Regions from separate parts of the Mesorhizobium sp. M0563 genome, predicted to be linked through region 4. Evidence: predicted binding sites of a transcription regulator. Region 4 holds the regulator's gene; each other region holds the start of a gene.

Region 1 (4,690 bases), on a different contig from region 4:
TCCGGGCCGCCTTGATCCGGGAGTTCGTGGTGCCTATCTCAGGCGCATCACGCAAATCGAGCGCGTCTCGTCGCATGCGCCCCGGAGGGCGGCATCGCCGCGCCCCGGAGCTTTGTCATGTTGGAAACTCGTCAATTGGCTGAACATCAACCCAAGCTCGGCGAGTTCGGCTACGCCGGCGACGACCATGTCGTGCCGTTTGAGGTCGGCCCGCTCGACGTGCGCGGCCGTACCGTCCAGCTCGGGCCGATGCTCGACGCTATTCTCAGCCGCCACGAGTATCCCGAGCCGGTGGCACGACTACTGGCCGAAGCCTGTGTGCTGACCGTCCTGCTCGGAACTTCGTTGAAGTTCGAGGGCAAGTTCATTCTGCAGACCCGCACCGACGGGCCGGTCGATATGCTGGTCGCGGATTTCTCCACGCCGCACGCGCTGCGCGCCTATGCCCGCTTCGATGCCGACCGGCTGGAGGCTTTGACGGCTGCCGGCGAGACGTCGCCGCAGACGCTGCTCGGCAGCGGCGTCCTGGCGCTGACAATCGACCAGGGCGCCCACACGCAACGCTACCAGGGCATCGTCCAGCTCGACGGCGTCACGCTGGAAGAAGCCGCACGCACCTATTTCCGCCAATCGGAGCAGATTCCGACCGACCTACGGCTTTCGGTGGCCAAGCTTCTGACGCCCGGCGTCGGCGGTGCCCGCGAGCAATGGCGCGCCGGTGGCCTGCTGGCACAATTCCTGCCGCAGTCGCCGGAACGCATGCGCGTACCCGACCTTCCCGGGGGCGACGGCGATCCGCGTGAGGAAATCCACGACCCGACCGACAATTCCTGGCAGGAACTGCTGGCGCTGCTTGGTACTATTGAACCGACCGAGCTGATCGATCCGACTATCGGCGCCGAGCGGCTGCTTTACCGGCTGTTCCACGAGCATGGTGTCCGCGTCTTCGGCGGCGTGCCGGTCGCCGACCAGTGCTCATGCTCGAGGGAGAAGATCCGCGGCATCCTCGAGGGTTTTTCCGCCGAGGAGATCAGAGACAGCACCGAGGATGGTAGCATTCACGTCGCCTGCGAATTCTGCTCGAAGCAATATGACTTCGACCCGGCGGAATTTGCAGCGGCTCAATAACGAGCGTCAGTGCGGCTGCCTTCGCAGAACTTGGGTTCCTCGCCCCGCAAGGCGGGAAGAGGAATCAAAGTGAACGTCAATTGACGGTGCGCCGCGTGCCTGGCAAATCGAGTGAGAAGGCGGGGATGGCGACGTCGAAGGTCTCGCCCCGCTTGTTGCGCATTGTGTAGTGCCCGACCATGATGCCGGACGGGGTCGAGAGCGGGCATCCAGACGTATACTGATAGCTGTCGCCGGGGTTGAGTCCGGGTTGCTCGCCGACGACCCCGGGGCCGCGCACTTCCTCGACCTTGCCGGTGCCGTCGGTAATGTGCCAGTAGCGCGACAGAAGCTGCACGAACTCGTCCGACCGATTGTCGATGGTCACCTGGTAGCCCCAGACATAGCGGTTTTGCGGCGGGTCGGAATGATCCTCCAGATAGAACGGCCTGACCTGCACTTCGATGTTGCGGGTGACGGCGCTGTACATGAACTGCTCCAAAGCAATGTAGACGGAACTTTCGACGCTCAGCGCAGTTTGATCAACGATGCGCGTCATCTCCTTGCCCGACTCAAGCGCAGGTGCCGAAAAACAATGTCATTTAAGTGACACATGACAATGATGGTGTGCAGGCTTGTGCCGGGCGACTCGGTGTTCTGTCGAATTGTTGAAAACGGCCGTCATGCGGCCAGCATTTCTGGAGTGACCAGATCTCGATGGAACCGACATTCGCAGCCGCCCTCTTTTCCATAGCTCTCCTTCTTTCAAATCTCGCCAGCATCCTGTTAGCTTCGCTGAAGCTGAAGCGAGCAGCTAGGATCGCATCGCCGGCCGCCACCGTGCCACCGGTATCGATCGTCGTCCCGGCGCGCGGCGTCGAGCCGTTTACCGAGGAGACGCTGGAGCGCGCCTTCTCACTCGACTGGCCGCGCTACGAACTCATCTTCTGCGTCGCCCATGCCGACGACCCCGTGGTCAAGTCGATCACCACTGCAATGGCGCGTTTTCCGGCTATACGCGCCCGGCTGCTCGTCGGCGACGACCGCATCAGCGGCAATCCGAAACTCAACAATTGCGTGAAGGGTTGGGAAGCGGCGCTTTATCGCTGGGTCATCCTTGCCGATTCCAACGTGCTTATGCCGAGCGATTATGTCCAGCAGCTGATGGCGGCATGGCGGCCCGACACCGGCCTCGTCTGCTCGACGCCGATCGGCTCGCGGCCTGAAGGGTTTTGGGGGGAGGTCGAATGCGCCTTTCTCAACACACTGCAGGCACGCTGGCAGTACGCTGGAGAGGCGCTCGGCCTTGGCTTCGCCCAGGGCAAGAGCATGTTGTGGAACAAGCCGATGCTTGACGCCAATGGCGGCATCCGCGCACTGGCCGCCGAGATCGCCGAGGACGCCGCCGCGACCAAGCTGGTCAACCGGCTCGGACTTCGCGTCAATCTTGTCGCTTCGCCCTTCGAACAGCCGCTCGGCCGGCGCACGCTTGGCGAGATCTGGTCTCGGCAGGCGCGTTGGGCGCGGCTGCGCCGCGTCACCTTCGCGCTGTTCTTCGCCCCCGAGATCCTGATCGGCGCGGCGCCGCCGCTGCTGCTTGCGCTGATCGCGGCGGCTGACGCCGGCGTCAGCCTGCCGGCAACCGCCATCGCCGTGCTGGTCGCGGCCTACCTGCCGGAATGTGCCTTGGCCTGGGTCAAAGGATGGCACCTGTCGCTGCGCACCATCCTGGCGATGATGGTTCGCGACTGCATGCTGCCGGCGATATGGGCGCGCGGCTGGCTGAGCGGCGCCGTCGACTGGCGCGGCAACGTTATGACCATCCAGACCAAGGCCGTCGCGGAGCTGGAAGAGACCCCGTCCGGCGCCTGATCGGCGCCCCCCGCTCACCTCTGTTCGGTCAGCCCTATCCGGCGGCTCTCAGCGCTTGCTCGATATCTTCGAGCAGATCGTCGGTATCTTCCAGGCCGACGGAAAGCCTGAGCGTGCCCGGCCCGATGCCGAGCTCGGCGCGGGCCTCATCGGTCAAGTTCTTGTGTGTGGTCGTCGCCGGATGGGTGATCAGGCTCTTGGCGTCGCCGAGATTGTTGGAAATCAGCACGATGTCGAGCGCGTTCTGGAAAGCAAAGGCCGCCTGCTTGCCGCCCTTCACATCCAGGCAGATCAGCGTTGAGCCGCCCGACATCTGCTTCTTGACCACGGCCGCTTGCGGGTGGTCGGCACGGCCGGGATAGATGACACGGGCGATTTGCGGGCGCTCGGCGAGGAAATCCGCTATGCGGCCGGCACTTTCCGTCTGCTGGCGTACGCGCAGCGGCAGCGTCTCCAGGCCTTTCAGCAGGGTCCAGGCATTGAAGGGCGAGAGGCTGGGGCCGGTGTGGCGGAAATAGTCATGCAGGTTCTCGTCGATCCATTTTTTGTCCGACAAGATAACGCCTCCAAGGCAGCGCCCTTGGCCGTCAATATGCTTGGTGGCCGAATAGACGACGATATGGGCGCCGAGCTGCAAGGGTTTCTGCTGCAAGGGCGTGGCGAAGACATTGTCGACGATCAGCCTGGCGCCGATCGAGTTGGCAAGTGCCGCGACGGCGGCGATGTCGACCACCTCCAGCGTTGGGTTGGTCGGGCTTTCCAGGAAGAACAGTTTGGTGTTCGGCTTGACCGCCTGTTCCCAATTGGCGATGTCAGTGCCATCGACCAGCGTTGCCTCGATGCCGTATTTCGGCGCCAGCGTCTCGACCACCCAGCGGCAGGAGCCGAACAGTGCGCGCGCCGCCACGACATGGTCGCCCGCCTTGGCGCTGCACAGCAGCGCTGCCGTCACCGCCGCCATGCCGGACGCCGTAGCGCGCGCGTCCTCGGCGCCTTCCAGCGCGCACATACGCTTTTCGAACATGTCGACCGTCGGATTGGCATAGCGCGAATAGATGAAGCCCGGCTCCTCCCCCTTGAAGCGGGCTTCCGCCGCTTGCGCCGTCTCGTAGACATAGCCTTGGGTGAGATACATCGCCTCGGAGGTCTCGCCGAAGCCGGAACGCAGCGTCCCGGCGTGCACGAGTGCGGTCTGAGGCTTCCAGTCGCGCTTCTTGGTCATCATTCTATCCAAACACCAAAATTGGTCCAAACAACAAAAAACCGGTCGCGAAAGTCGCAACCGGTCCATATGGCCTTGCGGCCCGACGGTCCTTTAGCGACTTGTTTAACGTGGCTGCAAGCCGACCGGCCAAATCACCACGGGATAACGAGCTTTAGACCCGCGCCGCGCTTGCGTCAATTGCCGGCATGATTAAGAGGGTTGTACCAAGCAGGTGCCAAAGGCGTCCACGGTCGGACCTGCGACAGAACAAGACCTCGCCCGGCGTTCGAACGGAGCCAGACCCTTGCGGCAGACAGGCATTCTTCCCGATCAGGATATTTCCGCGCTGTTCCAGACGGGCGCGCTGAAATCGCCGCGCATGTTAGATGCCGATCAGATCCAGCCGGCCAGCCTTGACCTCAGGCTCGGCGACAAGGCCTGGCGGGTGCGTGCTTCCTTCTTGCCCGGTCCGGACCACAGGGTTGTCGACAAGCTCGACCGGCTGAA
Region 2 (4,690 bases), on a different contig from region 4:
AGCACTTCGATCAGCGTGAACTGGCCCGCGGTCTGGACCGCTGTCGCCTTGATCACCGCTAGCGAGCCAAGCCACCAGCGCGCCTCTCCTTCCAAGGCGTGACTGCAAAAGGCGTGGGGAGTGCTCCTGCCAGCTTCGCCGCCAGCCACGGCCGCCACAGAATGGTAGCCGACCTTGATCGAGGCGGAATTCACCATCGAGCAATAGTTTTTGATGCCGGGCAGGGAGGACCAGACCTCGCCAGCCGCCTTGGCGCTGTCCATGTCCGCCCATTCGAATATCTCCGTCCAGCCGCCTGCGGATTTGAGCAGGCGACGGTTGAGGAAACCCTTGAGCTTTCGCACCTCGTCATTCACTTGATCCCTAGTCTGCAGGAACATCTGCTCGGTGAATCCGGGCTTCAATGCAAATTCAGTGATTTCAACGACATTCGTGTCCATGACTTCCTCCCTTTGCCATCTGACCTTTGTTTCGCCTCCCGCATTCTGTTCGCTCAAGACGTGCTCGTCCGGCCTCTGCCTTTGAGCCAGCAGAGCGCCATTGTCGTTGCCGTTTCGACGGCGAGGTCCACCGTCATGCCGCGTATCCGCATGGCGTTGAACGTCGGAAAGTCGAATAGAAAGCTGATTGCCTGCACGACATCATCGCCCGGACCGTCGTGCGCCAGTGCCTCACGCACGAATCCGGCCACCATGTGTCGCAGGTATTCCTCCCATTCCCGCATGGCCGGAAGCTCGCGCTCGCGCAGGTCGCTTTCGAGATGCCGTCCGCCACGTTGGTAGAAGGCGAACAGCTCGTTGGCGACCCGGCGTAGCCGTTCTTCAGGATCGGTCGCGTCGCCGATTATCTCCGTCACTGCTTCGGGCGACGGAGGACGCAGGCGCTCCATCAGCAATTCGCCGCACGCCGGCACCAGGTCATCCAGAGTAGGAAAATGCTTGTAGACGGTGCCAACGGCGACATCGGCTTCCGTAGCGATATCCTTCCAAGTCGTGCCAAAGATGCCGTTCTGGGTGTGCAGCTTGATTGTCGCGTCGAGAATGCGCTGCCTCGTCTTGGCGAAGGCGGCAGTCCGGGAAGCCATGCTGTAGCGGCGAGGGGACATAGACGTCCACCCAAATAATTGAATGAACAATTCAATCATTTAATTTATCTGGAGTCAATCCAGATTCGCAGGAGCCACTCGCTATTCCCCACTCGGTATTTCATTATTCCCTCCATGAACCCGATCGAGCTTCTCGACTATGCCGGCGTCGCCGTCTTCGCGGCGACCGGTGCGCTGGCCGCCTCGCGCAAACAGCTCGACATTATCGGTTACCTGTTTCTGGCTAGCGTTGCCGGCATCGGGGGCGGAACGTTTCGCGACGTCATCCTCAACGTGCCCGTGTTCTGGGTGGGAAACCGCGACTATGTACTAATCTGTGCGGCGGTGGCGGTCGTCGTCTTCTTCAGCGCACATCGTTTCGAGTCGCGCTACAAATTGCTGCTCTGGCTCGACGCCATAGGTCTTGCCGCATTTTCGGTGATTGGCGCGGCCAAGGGGCTGACGATCACCGGGTCACCTGCAGTTTCGATCGTCACCGGCATGCTCACCGCAACCCTTGGCGGCATTCTGCGCGATCTGTTGACAGGCGAGCCTTCGGTGCTCCTGAGACCGGAAATCTACGTTACCGCAGCGCTTGCCGGCGCCGGCCTCTACACACTTGGCGATTTCGCCGGACTGCCGCCGCTTGCGTCGGGCCTGGCAGGTTTCATGGCGGCTTTCTGCGTACGCGGCGGCGCGCTGAAATTCGGCTGGGCCTTTCCGTCCTACAAAAGCAAGCCTGGCCGGCGTCCGGAAGATATTCCCTGATTTAAGGTGTCAGGCTGCAAACCGCTGCGCTTCCCCGCCATAATAATTGACGTAGCGGGCACCGATCTCCTTGACCGGCATCACCACGAACACGTCGACCGTCGAGAATTCACGGTCGATGACGCAACCGTCGCCGATGCGCGCGCCGACGCGCAGATAGCCCTTGACCAGCGGCGGCATCGCGGCGATCGCCGCCTTGGTGTTAACGGCTTCGATCGGCATCAGATCCATCGAACAATAGCGCCCGGCGACGGCACGCACGTCCCACGATGAATTCGTCCGGCAGTGGTGGGCAAGATAGGTCAGCGCCTCTGCATGTGCCGCCGGCACGGTGCCGTGGAACGACGCGCAGCCGGTCATCACGCCAATGCCGTAATGATTGATATAGGCCCAGATGCCTTGCCACAGCGCCTCGATGGTGCGCTTGGAGCGGTATTCCGGCAGAACGCAGGAGCGGCCGAGCTCGAGGAAGCGCTGGCCGGGATGTCGCGCGATCAGCTTGGTCAACTCGAATTCGCCTTCGGAATAGAAGCCGCCCGCCGCCGCGGCAATCTCCTGCCGCAGCAGGCGGTAGGTGCCGACGATGCGGCGATGCTCGGGACCGGAAAGCGAAGTATCGAAGACCAGCAGATGGTCGCAGAGGGGATCGAAGCGGTCGGCATCGCGGCGGTCCTGCATCTGGAACAGGTCCTTCCTGGCACCAAGCTCGTCGTAGAACACCCGGTAGCGCACTTCCTGCGCGGCAGCGATCTCGGCCTCGTTGCGGGCGAGCCGCACTTCGAGATTGCCGATGCGGCCGAGCGATGCGCCTTTTATGACGGCATCGGCGTTCCGGCCGACGAGCAAAGGCCCGCTGGCGTTCGGCCGAGCATCACATTCCGGCATGACTGTATGCACGAGTGATTCTCCTTCGAGCCATCCCTCTTGGCACGGGGATACGGTGTAGGTGCAACAGGATTGTGACAGTACCGTGATACGGCTCTGCGGGCAATACTTCGTCGGCTGGGTAATCTATCGACCGTCTATGTTGTGCCTCAGGCGGCCACTTGCCCTTCAACCGCATGAACCAGGGCATCAGGGTCGAGCGGCTTGGTGACGAAGCCGCTGGCACCGTGGGCGAGCACGGCGTGGCGGGTCTTTTCCTGGCTGTCGGCCGACAGCACCATGATCGGCACCGGCGGAACCGCGGTCTCCTCCTCATGGCGGCGGATGGCGGCGATGGCGTCCAGCCCGTCCATGACAGGCATATGCAGGTCCATCAGCACCACGTCGTAGCGGTGCTTATGGCCGGTGCTGATGACCGCCTCGACCGCGGCCTTGCCGTTGCCGACCACTTTCACCCGATGCCCGGCCTTGAGGAGGGTGGCGCGGGCCAGCATGGCGTTGATGTCGTTGTCCTCGGCGATCAGCACCGACAGGCCCTGCTGGCGGCCGCCAATGGCGTGCCCAGCCTGCGCGCCGCGCTTTTGCGGTTGCGGCTCGGCGATGACCGGTGCGTGGCTGGTCAAAAGCACGCGCAGCAATGTCTCGCCGCGCACCGGCCTCGCCAGGAAGGTGGCGTAACCGTTGGCACGGAACTCGCCAAGCATGCCGCGGTCGGTCGGCGCGATCAGCGTCACCGCCTCGCAATCGACAAATCCGCTCTGGCGCAGGCGCCTGAGCAGCCTGCCGTCGCTTTGCTCCATGGCAGCATCGACCAGAAGCACGTTGCAGCCCTCGGCGAAAGGGGCGGCCTGGGCGGCGGCGGCGGCCAGATCGACCGTTCCGCCATTGGCGCGAATGGTGCGGGCGATGGCTTCGGCCTCGACCAGGTTCTTCGACACGATTACCGCATGCCGGCCCAACAGCGCGTTCTGGCGGATCTGCAGCGCCTCGACGGCGGAAATAGCGGGAATCTCGAAGACGAATTCGGATCCCTGGCCAAGCCGGCTCGACACCGAGATAGTGCCGCCCATCGCCGTCACGAGGCGCTTGGAAATCGCGAGACCGAGGCCGGCACCACCATGCGTACGGGTCGAGGTGCCGTCAGCCTGTTCGAAGTCCTCGAAGATGCGCTCCATGTCCTCCTCGCGCAGACCGGGGCCGGTGTCGGTGATGGTGAAGCGGATGCGGTTGGTGGTTTCGGTGCGGACGCGGCCAATGCTTGCCAGGACGCCGCCGCTGTCGGTGAACTTGACGGCATTGCCGATAAGGTTGAGCAGCACCTGCCTGACCCTGCCGGGGTCGGCGGTGATCAGCTGCGGCACGTCGGGTTCGACATGGCAGCCGAGGCCGATATCCTTGGCAAAAGCCCGCGCCGCCAAAAGCTCGATGACATTGTCGGCGATCTCGCGCACCGACATCGGTTGCGGTTCGGGATCGAAGCGGCCGGCCTCGATCTTGGAATAGTCGAGCAGGTCCTCGATCAGCGCCAGCAGCGCGCTGGCCGAGGTCGAGATGGCGCCGACATAGGTCCGCTGCTCGGGCGAAAGGCTGGTGTCGGCGAGAAGCCGGGCCATGCCCATGATGCCGTTCATCGGCGTGCGTATCTCGTGGCTGACGGTGGCGAGGAAGCGCGATTTGGCCTGGCTCGCATATTCGGCCCGTTCGCGGGCGGTGATCAGCGAGGATTCGGCGCGTTTGCGGGCGGTGATGTCACGGGCGATGGCGCGATGCGAAACGGCGCCGCTGTCCTTGTCGCGCACCGACAGCTCGATCCAAGAGAACCAGCGTGGGCCGTCCGGCGTGCGAATGGCGACATCAGTGGAACTGAGGCATTCATGGTCGGAAAAGGCGGCGTCGGGAACGATGCCGACATCGATGCCTAGTTCGGCCAGGGTCTTGCCGGCGAGGTCGCGC
Region 3 (4,690 bases), on a different contig from region 4:
TTGACGAAGCCGTCATTGTAGACCTTGTAGACCAGCGTCTCGGTCGTCTTGCCCGGGCCGCCGCCGGTGACGGCATGAACGATGCCGAACGTGTCGAACAGGGCATAGACGGTGTTGACGACCAGCAGGAAAAAGGTTGTCGGCGCAAGCAGCGGGAAGACGATGGTCCAGAAGCGCTTGGTCTCGCCGGCGCCATCCATGGCCGCCGCCTCGATCAGCGTTTTCGGCACCGCCTGCAGGCCGGCGACGAAGAACAGGAAATTGTAGCTGATCTGCTTCCAGGCAGCCGCCGACACCAGCAGGATCATGGCGTGGGTGCCGTTGAGCAGCGGGTCCCATGCGATGCCGAGGCTTCTCAGCAAATAGGCCAACGAGCCGATCGAAGGATTGAACAAGAAAAGCCACAGCATGCCGGCAATCGCCGGCGCGACGGCATAAGGCCATATCAACAGTGTGCGGTAGAGGCCTTTGCCGCGCACGGCCTTCTCGGCCATGACCGCGAGCAGCAGGGCCACAACCATGGCAACGATCGCGGTCGCAAGCGAGAACACCACCGTGACCTTGATCGAGTTGAGGTAGGCCGGATCGGCCAGCACCTTCCGGAAATTGGCAAACCAGACGAACCTGCTCTTCAGCCCGAACGGGTCTTGCCTGAGCATCGACTGGTAAAGCGCCTGACCGGCCGGCCAGTAGAAGAAAACCAGGGTGATGGCGAGTTGTGGCGCCACCAGCAGGTACGGCAGGATCTTGTTGGGAAATACGACGCGTGGAGACAGGCTGATTTCCCTCACTATCCAGGTGTCGCCAACGCGAGCTCGCGTGGGCGATATTTCAACCGACTAACGCATGTCGCCCAAAAGTGCGCAGCGGTTTTGGGATAACGACATGCATAAGAACAAGAGCTTAAAGCGCGTCGCATGTGGCCATTCAAACGCGACGCGCTTTAACCGAGATAATCTCGTCAGTTCTCCAGCGCTTCCTTGATCGCGGCGTTGCCGCGTGTGACCGCATTGTCGAGCGCCTGCTGAGCGGTTTGCTGGCCGGCCAGCATCTTCTCCAACTCCTCATTCTGGATATCACGCACCTGCGGCAGATTCGGCAGGCGCACGCCCTTCGAGTTGTCGGTCGGCGCCTTGCCCGTCATCTGCAGGATGGGTGTCTCGCGGCCGGGGTTTTTGTCATAGAAGCCTGATTTCTTGGTCGCCTCATACGCGGCGAGCGTCACAGGCAGATATCCCGACTTCTGGTGCAGATATTTCTGCACATCGGTCTTGGACAGATAGGCAAAGAAGGCGGCAACACCCTTATATTCCTCGTCCGACTTGTTGCCGAACACCCACAGGCTGGCACCGCCCGGCGTGGTGTTCTGTGGTGCGCCCTTGGCGTCGCTATCGTAAGGAAGCTGGCCGATGCCATAGTTCATGCCGGACTTGACGATATCGCCGAGGCCGCCCGACGATTCGGTGAAGATGCCGCATTCGCCAGCGAGGAATATCTGCTTGGCTTCGGAGGTGCGACCGCCATACTTGAACGTGCCGTCCTTGGCCAGGTCCGCGAGCGCCTGGAAGTGGTTGACGAAAATTGGCGCATTGATCTTGAGTTCGACATCGCCGCCGGCCAGGCCGTTCTGCTGAGTGGCCCAAGGCACGTCATTCCACGCCGCGAAATTCTCCAGATGGATCCAGGTCAGCCAGGTCGAGGTATAGCCGCAAGGGGCGGCGCCGCTCGTCTTGATCTTCCTGGCAGCTTCCCACACCTCGTTCCAGGTCTTGGGCGGGCTGTTCACGTCGAGGCCTGCCTTCTGGAAAATGTCCTTGTTGTAGTAGAGGATCGGCGACGAGGAGTTGTAAGGGAACGACAGCATGGTGCCGTCCGGCTTCGAATAATAGCCGACGATGCCGGGCAGATACTGGCTCTTGTCAAAGGTCATCCCGGCACTGGTCAGCACATCGGCCGCCGGCTTGATCGCACCCTCGGCCGCCATCATCACGCCGGTGCCGACGTCGAACACCTGGAGGATATCGGGCGCCTGGCCGGCGCGGAAAGCGGCGATGCCGGCATTCAGCGTCTCCGGATAGGTGCCCTTGAACACCGGAACGAGCTCATAGTCGCTCTGGCTGGCGTTGAAATCCTTGGAGATCTTGGCTACGACCTCGGCGTTGGCGCCGGTCATGGCGTGCCACCAGCTGATCTGCGTGACGGCGAAGGCGGAGGTGGTGGAAAGCAGGGTCAAGGTGGCGGCGACACCGGCCGCGAAGCCGAAGAACTTCATGTTTCATCTCCCGTTTGTCATTGGCGAAAGGGGCACTCTCGCAAAGCCAATATGTGGCGCTGATGACAATCGGACAACGGTTTTGTTGCGGGTCAATGAACATCGCTTCCGGCTAAAGTGCGCTCGCTACCGAAAGCGTCGCCAGGAACTACATCACCGCCTTCTCGGCGGAGCGCATCGGTTTTCCCCCGAAAAGGCCCGCCTCATGGCCCGCGGGTTAACCATTCGTTAAAATCTCCAAGAGCTAATCAGTCACACCTCCCCTGTTATTTGGCAGACCGAGTGAACCCAGGATGCTGACGGTCTATAATTGTATTGTAAGTCAGCACGACCTGAGACTGGTCGCACTTGCCGCCCTCGTCTGCGGCATTTCTTGCTTCTCTGCAGTAAATCTCCTTAAGCACGTCGGCCGATCGACCAACCGAAACCGGCTTGTCTGGCTAATGATCGCCGCAACTTCGACCGGGTTCGGCATATGGGCGACGCATTTCATCGCCATGACTGCGTTTACGCCGGGAATACCAAACGCATATAATCCGGGATTATCCGCCTTTTCGCTTGCCGCCGCCGTCATCCTGACCGCGCTTGGGATGTGGGTTGCCACCTTGCGCCGCGGCATCGACCATTTCCTCGTCGGCGGTGCCATTCTCGGTGGCGCCATCGCGACGATGCACTATATCGGCATGGCGGCGTTCGAGGTCGAGGGCCGGATCGTATGGAACCTGCTCCTTGTCGCGATATCGCTTCTGGCCGGCGGGACGCTCGCGGCAATGGCGCTCCTTGTCGTCTTGCGCCGCCCGTCCGCGCTCGCAACACTTGGTGGCGCCGCGCTTTTGACGCTGGCGATTTGCAGCTTGCATTTCATCGCGATGGGCGCGGTGTCGATCATTCCGGATTCCTCGATTGAAATATCCGAACATTCCATCGAGCCCATTTCCCAGGCCTTTGCCGCAGCGGTCGCCAGCCTGGTAATCCTTGTGCTGTCAGGCGCCGCGCTGTGGATCGACCTGCGCTTTCGCCGGCAGAGGCTCGAGGCCGATCGCATGCACGATCTCGCCAATGCCGCGGTCGAAGGGCTGATCGTTTGCGATGGCACACGCATAGTCAGCGCCAATGACAGCATGGCGAAACTGACGGGCACGGCGACAGCCACCCTGAACACGATGCAACTCGGCGAGCTGTTCGATGGACAGAGCGCAGCCGATGTATCCAGCTTCGGCGAACAGGCACAAGAAACGAAATTGAGGGGCAGCGACGGCACGAGAATTCCTGTCGAGCTGATCGCCAGGAAGATCGCCTACTGCGGCAGGCCTCATACGGTGCTTGCCGTTCGCGACATCCGTGAGCGCAAGAAGGCGGAAGAAGAGATCCTCCGTCTCGCGCATTTCGATCCACTTACCGGACTTGCCAATCGGCGGAGCTTTTCTTCCCGGCTCGAAGCAGAAATCGCTTCGATGGGGCGTGGCAGCAAGGATGGATATCTGGCGCTCCTGCTGCTTGACCTCGACCGGTTCAAGCAAGTCAACGACCTCTACGGCCACAGCGCCGGTGACGCCATGCTGCAGAAGCTGGCGCACTGCATTTCCGGCATTCCGCGCCACGGACAGATGCTCGCGCGTCTCGGCGGCGACGAGTTTGCCGTCTTAGCTCCGAACCTCCCCGACCCCCTGGCCGCAGGCCGCATAGCCGAGGACTTGCTGGCGGCGATCCGGGAGGAAAACAGGGTTTCAGTCGGCTCCGGCCTTGTTTCGGCCAGCATCGGCATCGCCTTCTTTCCGCTGGATGCCGAAGATCAGGCCGGCCTGATCGGCCATGCCGACACGGCACTCCATCGCGCCAAGACCGAGGGCAGGGACACGTATCGTTTTTTCGAGATAGCCATGGGCACCGCGGCCCGCGACAAGCGCGTGATGGAGCATGAACTGCGCCAGGCGATCGCCCGCAAGGAGTTCCACCTCGTCTACCAGCCGCAGAAGGAAATCCGCAGCGGCAAGATGATCGGCTTCGAAGCCCTGGTCCGTTGGCAGCATCCGGAGCGGGGCGACATTTCCCCGGCCGTTTTCATCCCCGTGGCCGAGGACAGCGGCGCCATCGCGCAGATCGGCGACTGGGTGCTGACGACGGCTTGTAACGATGCAGTTCGCTGGACAAATCCGCTGATGGTCGCCGTCAACGTCTCCGCCGTGCAGCTTCACAATCCGAACTTCAGCCGCAAGGTGCACGACGCACTGGCGAGATCCGGCCTCGCACCCGGCAGGCTCGAACTGGAGATCACCGAAACGGCCCTAGTGAAGGACATGCCCCGCGCATTGGCAACCTTGAGGCAGGTCAAGGCGCTTGGCGTGCATGTGGCGATGGACGATTTTGGCACCGGATATTCTTCGCTGTCCAACCTTAGCGCCTTTCCCTTCGACAAGA
Region 4 (4,690 bases):
CCACCGCATCAGCGCCTCCCTGTTCGCGCCGGGCACGACCATCTCGGCGACCATCGCCAATGAATTCACCGAGGCCGACGGCGATCTCTACACCTCTTCCCTGGTTTCGCTCGGCCTGATCCTGTTCGTCATCACTTTCCTGATCCTTGCCGCCGCCCGCTATATGCTGATGCGGATCGACGCCCGTACGGGAGCCTGACCGATGTCGACATCCTCATCGCTCCACAGCCGCCGCAAAGCCAGAAATTCGGTGATGATGGCGCTTTGCGTCGTCGCCGCCGGCATCGGGCTTGCCTGGCTGGCGCTCATTCTCGGTGCACTGGTCTATAAGGGCACAGCCGGGCTTTCGTTCGCGGTCTTCACCGAGATGACGCCACCGCCAGGCGAGGCCGGCGGCCTGCTCAATGCAATCGCGGGCAGCCTGCTGATGACGATCATCGCCGTTGTCGTCGGCACGCCGATCGGCGTGCTGGCGGGAACCTACATGGCCGAATATGGGCGTTTCTCGCGCATCACCACCGTCGTGCGCTTCATCAACGACATCCTGTTGTCGGCGCCGTCGATCATCATCGGCTTGTTCGTCTATGAGTTGATGGTGCGGCCAATGGGGCATTTCTCGGCCATAGCCGGCGCCGTTGCGCTTGCCATCCTGGTCATTCCGGTGGTCGTGCGCACCACTGAAGACATGCTCAACCTGGTGCCGAACGCGTTGCGTGAAGCCGGCGCCGCGATCGGCGCGCCGCGCTGGGTGGTGATCCGTTCGGTCGCCTACCGCGCCGCATTGTCCGGCATCGTCACCGGCATATTGCTGGCGATAGCACGCATTTCCGGCGAGACGGCGCCGCTGCTCTTCACCGCGCTCAACAACCAGTTCTGGAGCAGCAATATCAACGCGCCGATGGCCAGCGTGCCGGTGACCATCTTCCAGTTCGCTCTCAGCCCTTACGAGGAATGGCAGCAACTGGCGTGGACCGGCGCACTCATAATCACCCTGACGGTTCTGGGCTTGAGCATCCTCGCCCGCAGCCTTACCGGACGCAGAGAGGACAGATGACACAGATGTTGTCCGCGGACATGACGATGACCGAGACGGTCGCCGAGAAGACGAAGATCGAGGTCAAGAACCTCAACTTCTACTACGGCCAGAGCAAGGCGTTGAAGGACATCACCTTGTCGCTGCCCGAGCGCAGCGTCACTGCCTTCATCGGCCCTTCGGGCTGCGGGAAATCGACGCTGCTGCGTGTGTTCAACCGCATCTACGAACTCTACCCGAAGCAGACAGCCGAGGGCCAGGTGCTGCTCGACGGCAAGAACATTCTCGACCGCTCGCAGGACCTCAATCTCCTGAGGACCAAGATCGGCATGGTGTTCCAGAAGCCGACGCCGTTCCCGATGTCGATCTACGAGAACATCGCCTTCGGCGTCAGGCTTTATGAGAATCTGGGCAAGTCCGAAATGGACGGCCGCGTCGAACAAGCGTTGAAGCGGGCCGCGCTGTGGGGCGAGGTCAAGGACAAGCTCAACGCCAGCGGCTTGAGCCTGTCAGGCGGCCAGCAGCAGCGGCTTTGTATTGCCCGCACCGTGGCGGTGAAGCCGGAAGTCATTCTGCTCGACGAGCCGGCTTCGGCACTCGACCCGCTGTCGACCGCCAAGATCGAGGAACTGATCGACGAATTGCAAGCCGACTACACGATCGTCATCGTCACCCACAACATGCAGCAGGCGGCGCGCGTATCGCGCCAGACCGCCTTCATGTATCTGGGTGAACTGGTAGAGTTCGACCGGACCGAGAAGATCTTCACGTCGCCCCGCGAGAAGCGCACGCAGGATTACATCACCGGCCGCTTCGGCTGAGCCGTTCCGATCACGCATATGAGGACAGGACCATGGGCGAACACACAGTCGCTTCTTTCGACGAGGATCTCGAGCAGATCAGCAAGCTGATCCGCGACATGGCCGACCTCGCCGGTTCGATGGTCGGCGGGGCGACCAAGGCCCTGTTGAATTCTGACAACGTGCTGGCGCAACGCGTCGTTTCCGACGATGCCATCATGGATGCGCGTCAACGCGAACTGGACGACCGCGCCATCACCCTGATCGCCAAGCGCCAGCCGATGGCCCACGATCTGCGCCATGTCGTCGGGGCGATCCGCATGGCCGGCGATCTCGAACGCATCGGCGACCTTGCCAAGAATATCGCCAAGCGTGTGAGTGCGGTCGGCCTTAGCGTCACACCGCGCGACCTATCGCATTCCATCGATGCGATGGCGCAGCTGGTGCTCATCCAGGTGCAGGGCGTCATCGAGGAGTATGCTGCAGGCGATGCGGCCGCGTTGGCCAAGCTACGCGCCGCCGACGAGCGCATCGACGTCAAATATACGTCGGTGTTCCGCGAACTGTTGACCTACATGATGGAAGACCCGCGCAACATCACCGCTTGCACGCATCTGCTGTTCTGCGCCAAGAATCTGGAGCGGATCGGCGACCATGTCACCAACATCGCCGAAAATGCGTATTATGTGCTGACCGGCGAGCAATTGCCGGTCAATCGTCCGAAGCAAGACGAAACGACAATGTCCGCACCGGCGACATGATGGGGGTGCCCAGCCGATGATCGCACCACGCATAATGGTGGTGGAGGACGAGGAGCCGTTGGGTGTGCTGCTCCGCTACAATCTCGAATCCGAAGGCTACCAGGTCGAGGTGGTGACACGCGGCGACGAAGCCGAGATCCGTTTGCAGGAGAATGTGCCCGATCTTCTGGTGCTCGACTGGATGATACCAGCGGTTTCCGGCATCGAGCTCTGCCGCCGGTTGCGGGTGCGCCCCGAAACCGAACGGCTGCCGATCATCATGCTGACCGCGCGCGGCGAGGAGAGCGACCGGGTACGCGGTCTTTCGACCGGCGCCGACGACTATCTGGTCAAACCGTTTTCGACACCGGAATTCATGGCCAGGGTCAAGGCGCTGCTGCGCCGCGCCAAGCCGGAAGTGCTGTCCAGCGTGCTGAAGGTCGGCGACATCGTGCTCGATCGCGAATCGCACAGGGTGTATCGCAAGAAGACCGAGATCCGGCTCGGGCCGACCGAATTCCGGTTGCTCGAATTCATGATGCGGCATCCGGGCCGCGTCTTCTCGCGCAGCCAGTTACTCGATAATGTCTGGGGCGAGACGATCTATATCGACGAACGCACCGTCGACGTGCATGTCGGGCGGCTGCGCAAAGCCGTCAACAACGGCCGCATGCCTGATGTCATCCGCACCATCCGCGGTGCCGGCTACGCGATCAGGGAAGATTGACCCGCCCAGTCAGGCTACGTTCTTTCTGACGCCGGGCCTCATTTGCGCGCCCGGCGCGAAAATCTGCTGGTCGACGAAGCTTAACGCCCGCATTGCACAGCCTTCGCGGATCAGCGGCAATTCGTTCGGCTCGGTATCGAAGGAGATCGAGCCCGAATGCTGGCCGCCGGCGGTCTGGGCGATGGCCTTCCGCAAGGCCGGCTCGATCAGATCAAAGGCGGCGGCACTGGCGCCGACCATTGCGACCGGTGCCGGATCGATCAGCGCGAACAGCGAGCCGAGACCGAAACCCAGCGCTTCGCCGGCCTTGCGGTAGGCATCGCGTTCCGGCCCGTCCTTCTCGCGCGCCCGAACCGCCAGCGCGCGCATGTCGGCGTCGCTGACGTCGGCGACCGGTTGGCTGTCTTCGCTCATCTGCGTGGCGTTGCGCCAGATGGCGTAATTGCCGGCATAGGCCTCGATGCAGCCGCGCCGCCCGCAACGGCAGAGCGCGCCGCCCGGACGATGGATCATGTGGCCAAACTCGCCGCCCGAGGAATGCGTGCCGGTGAACAGCTCGCCCTTCAACACCAGCCCCATGCCGATGCCGTGCGAAAGCAGGATGGCGATGAAGTCGTCGCGATAGCGATCCGGATCGCGCCAGCGCAAAGCCACCGCCATCATATTGCAGTCGTTCTCCACCGTGGCCGGGATGCCGAATTCATCTTCCAGCATGTCGGCAAAGGCGATGTCCGTCTGGGGCGTGATCGGCGACCACAGCATGGCGCGTGCAGGGGAGTCGGTAATTCCCTGAATCGCCAGGGCGATGCGGGCGACACTGCGGACGTCAAGATCTGGATCGTCCAGCCGGCGCCGGACGATGGCCATGCATTCGCGGATCAGTTCGTCGCGCGGCATGGTCAGCGTGTCCAGCCGGCGCTGTTCCTCGGCGACCACCTGCCCCGCATAGTCGATGATGGCGGCCGACAGGAAATTCAGCGACAACACCACGGTCAGCACCGCCGCCGCTTCCGGATTGAGGGCGAGGCCGACCTGCGGACGACCGCGTTTCAACGAAACGGGTTCGCTTGCCTTGCTCTCGGCGAGGATGCCTTCCCGTATCAGGTCGGAGGAGATCGCCGATATGGTCGAATGGCTGAGGCCGGTGGTTGCGGCGATCTCCGTACGCGATGGCTGGCCGGCCCGGCGCACGGCCGAGATCACCATCGCCCGGTTGCGCCGGCGCAAATCGTCATGGCGGATTCCGACCGACATCGTTTTGCTTTCCTCCCGGTTTGCCGCGGCCGCTCATGAACCGGAAGCCGTCGGTAATGCCGACAAATAGTGTCAGATGAGGCAAATAGTGTCAGATGCAGGTGGCGCTGTCATCGTTTATTCCGAAGCTCGAAAA

The links. Region 4 encodes PhoB, which activates phosphate uptake and scavenging genes when phosphate is short. Its sites were predicted from a motif close to TGTCATNNANCTGTCAT; they were not measured.
Region 1: the regulator PhoB is predicted to act here: its motif matches at 1,704-1,720, upstream of NKI50_RS14555 (ceramide glucosyltransferase).
Region 2: the regulator PhoB is predicted to act here: its motif matches at 2,801-2,817, upstream of olsB (l-ornithine N(alpha)-acyltransferase).
Region 3: the regulator PhoB is predicted to act here: its motif matches at 2,335-2,351, upstream of ugpB (sn-glycerol-3-phosphate ABC transporter substrate-binding protein UgpB).

What each region holds. Positions count from the first base shown of each region.
Region 1 covers NZ_JAMYQV010000009.1:181,225-185,914, reverse strand. Annotated here, with positions in the region: gene NKI50_RS14565 (Hsp33 family molecular chaperone) at 118-1,128, shown strand; gene apaG (Co2+/Mg2+ efflux facilitator ApaG/CorD) at 1,205-1,597, opposite strand; gene NKI50_RS14555 (ceramide glucosyltransferase) at 1,825-2,979, shown strand; gene NKI50_RS14550 (O-succinylhomoserine sulfhydrylase) at 3,014-4,204, opposite strand; SAM riboswitch at 4,275-4,352, opposite strand; gene NKI50_RS14545 (2'-deoxycytidine 5'-triphosphate deaminase) at 4,488-4,690, shown strand, end outside.
Region 2 covers NZ_JAMYQV010000016.1:52,867-57,556, reverse strand. Annotated here, with positions in the region: gene NKI50_RS20275 (cupin domain-containing protein) at 1-440, opposite strand, end outside; gene NKI50_RS20270 (TetR/AcrR family transcriptional regulator) at 494-1,144, opposite strand; gene NKI50_RS20265 (trimeric intracellular cation channel family protein) at 1,220-1,852, shown strand; gene olsB (l-ornithine N(alpha)-acyltransferase) at 1,862-2,737, opposite strand; gene NKI50_RS20255 (hybrid sensor histidine kinase/response regulator) at 2,887-4,690, opposite strand, start outside.
Region 3 covers NZ_JAMYQV010000014.1:77,749-82,438, forward strand. Annotated here, with positions in the region: gene ugpA (sn-glycerol-3-phosphate ABC transporter permease UgpA) at 1-776, opposite strand, end outside; gene ugpB (sn-glycerol-3-phosphate ABC transporter substrate-binding protein UgpB) at 962-2,272, opposite strand; gene NKI50_RS18665 (bifunctional diguanylate cyclase/phosphodiesterase) at 2,566-4,690, shown strand, end outside.
Region 4 covers NZ_JAMYQV010000010.1:56,742-61,431, reverse strand. Annotated here, with positions in the region: gene pstC (phosphate ABC transporter permease subunit PstC) at 1-199, shown strand, start outside; gene pstA (phosphate ABC transporter permease PstA) at 203-1,054, shown strand; gene pstB (phosphate ABC transporter ATP-binding protein PstB) at 1,051-1,854, shown strand; gene phoU (phosphate signaling complex protein PhoU) at 1,887-2,594, shown strand; gene phoB (phosphate regulon transcriptional regulator PhoB) at 2,611-3,300, shown strand; gene NKI50_RS14950 (ROK family protein) at 3,310-4,554, opposite strand.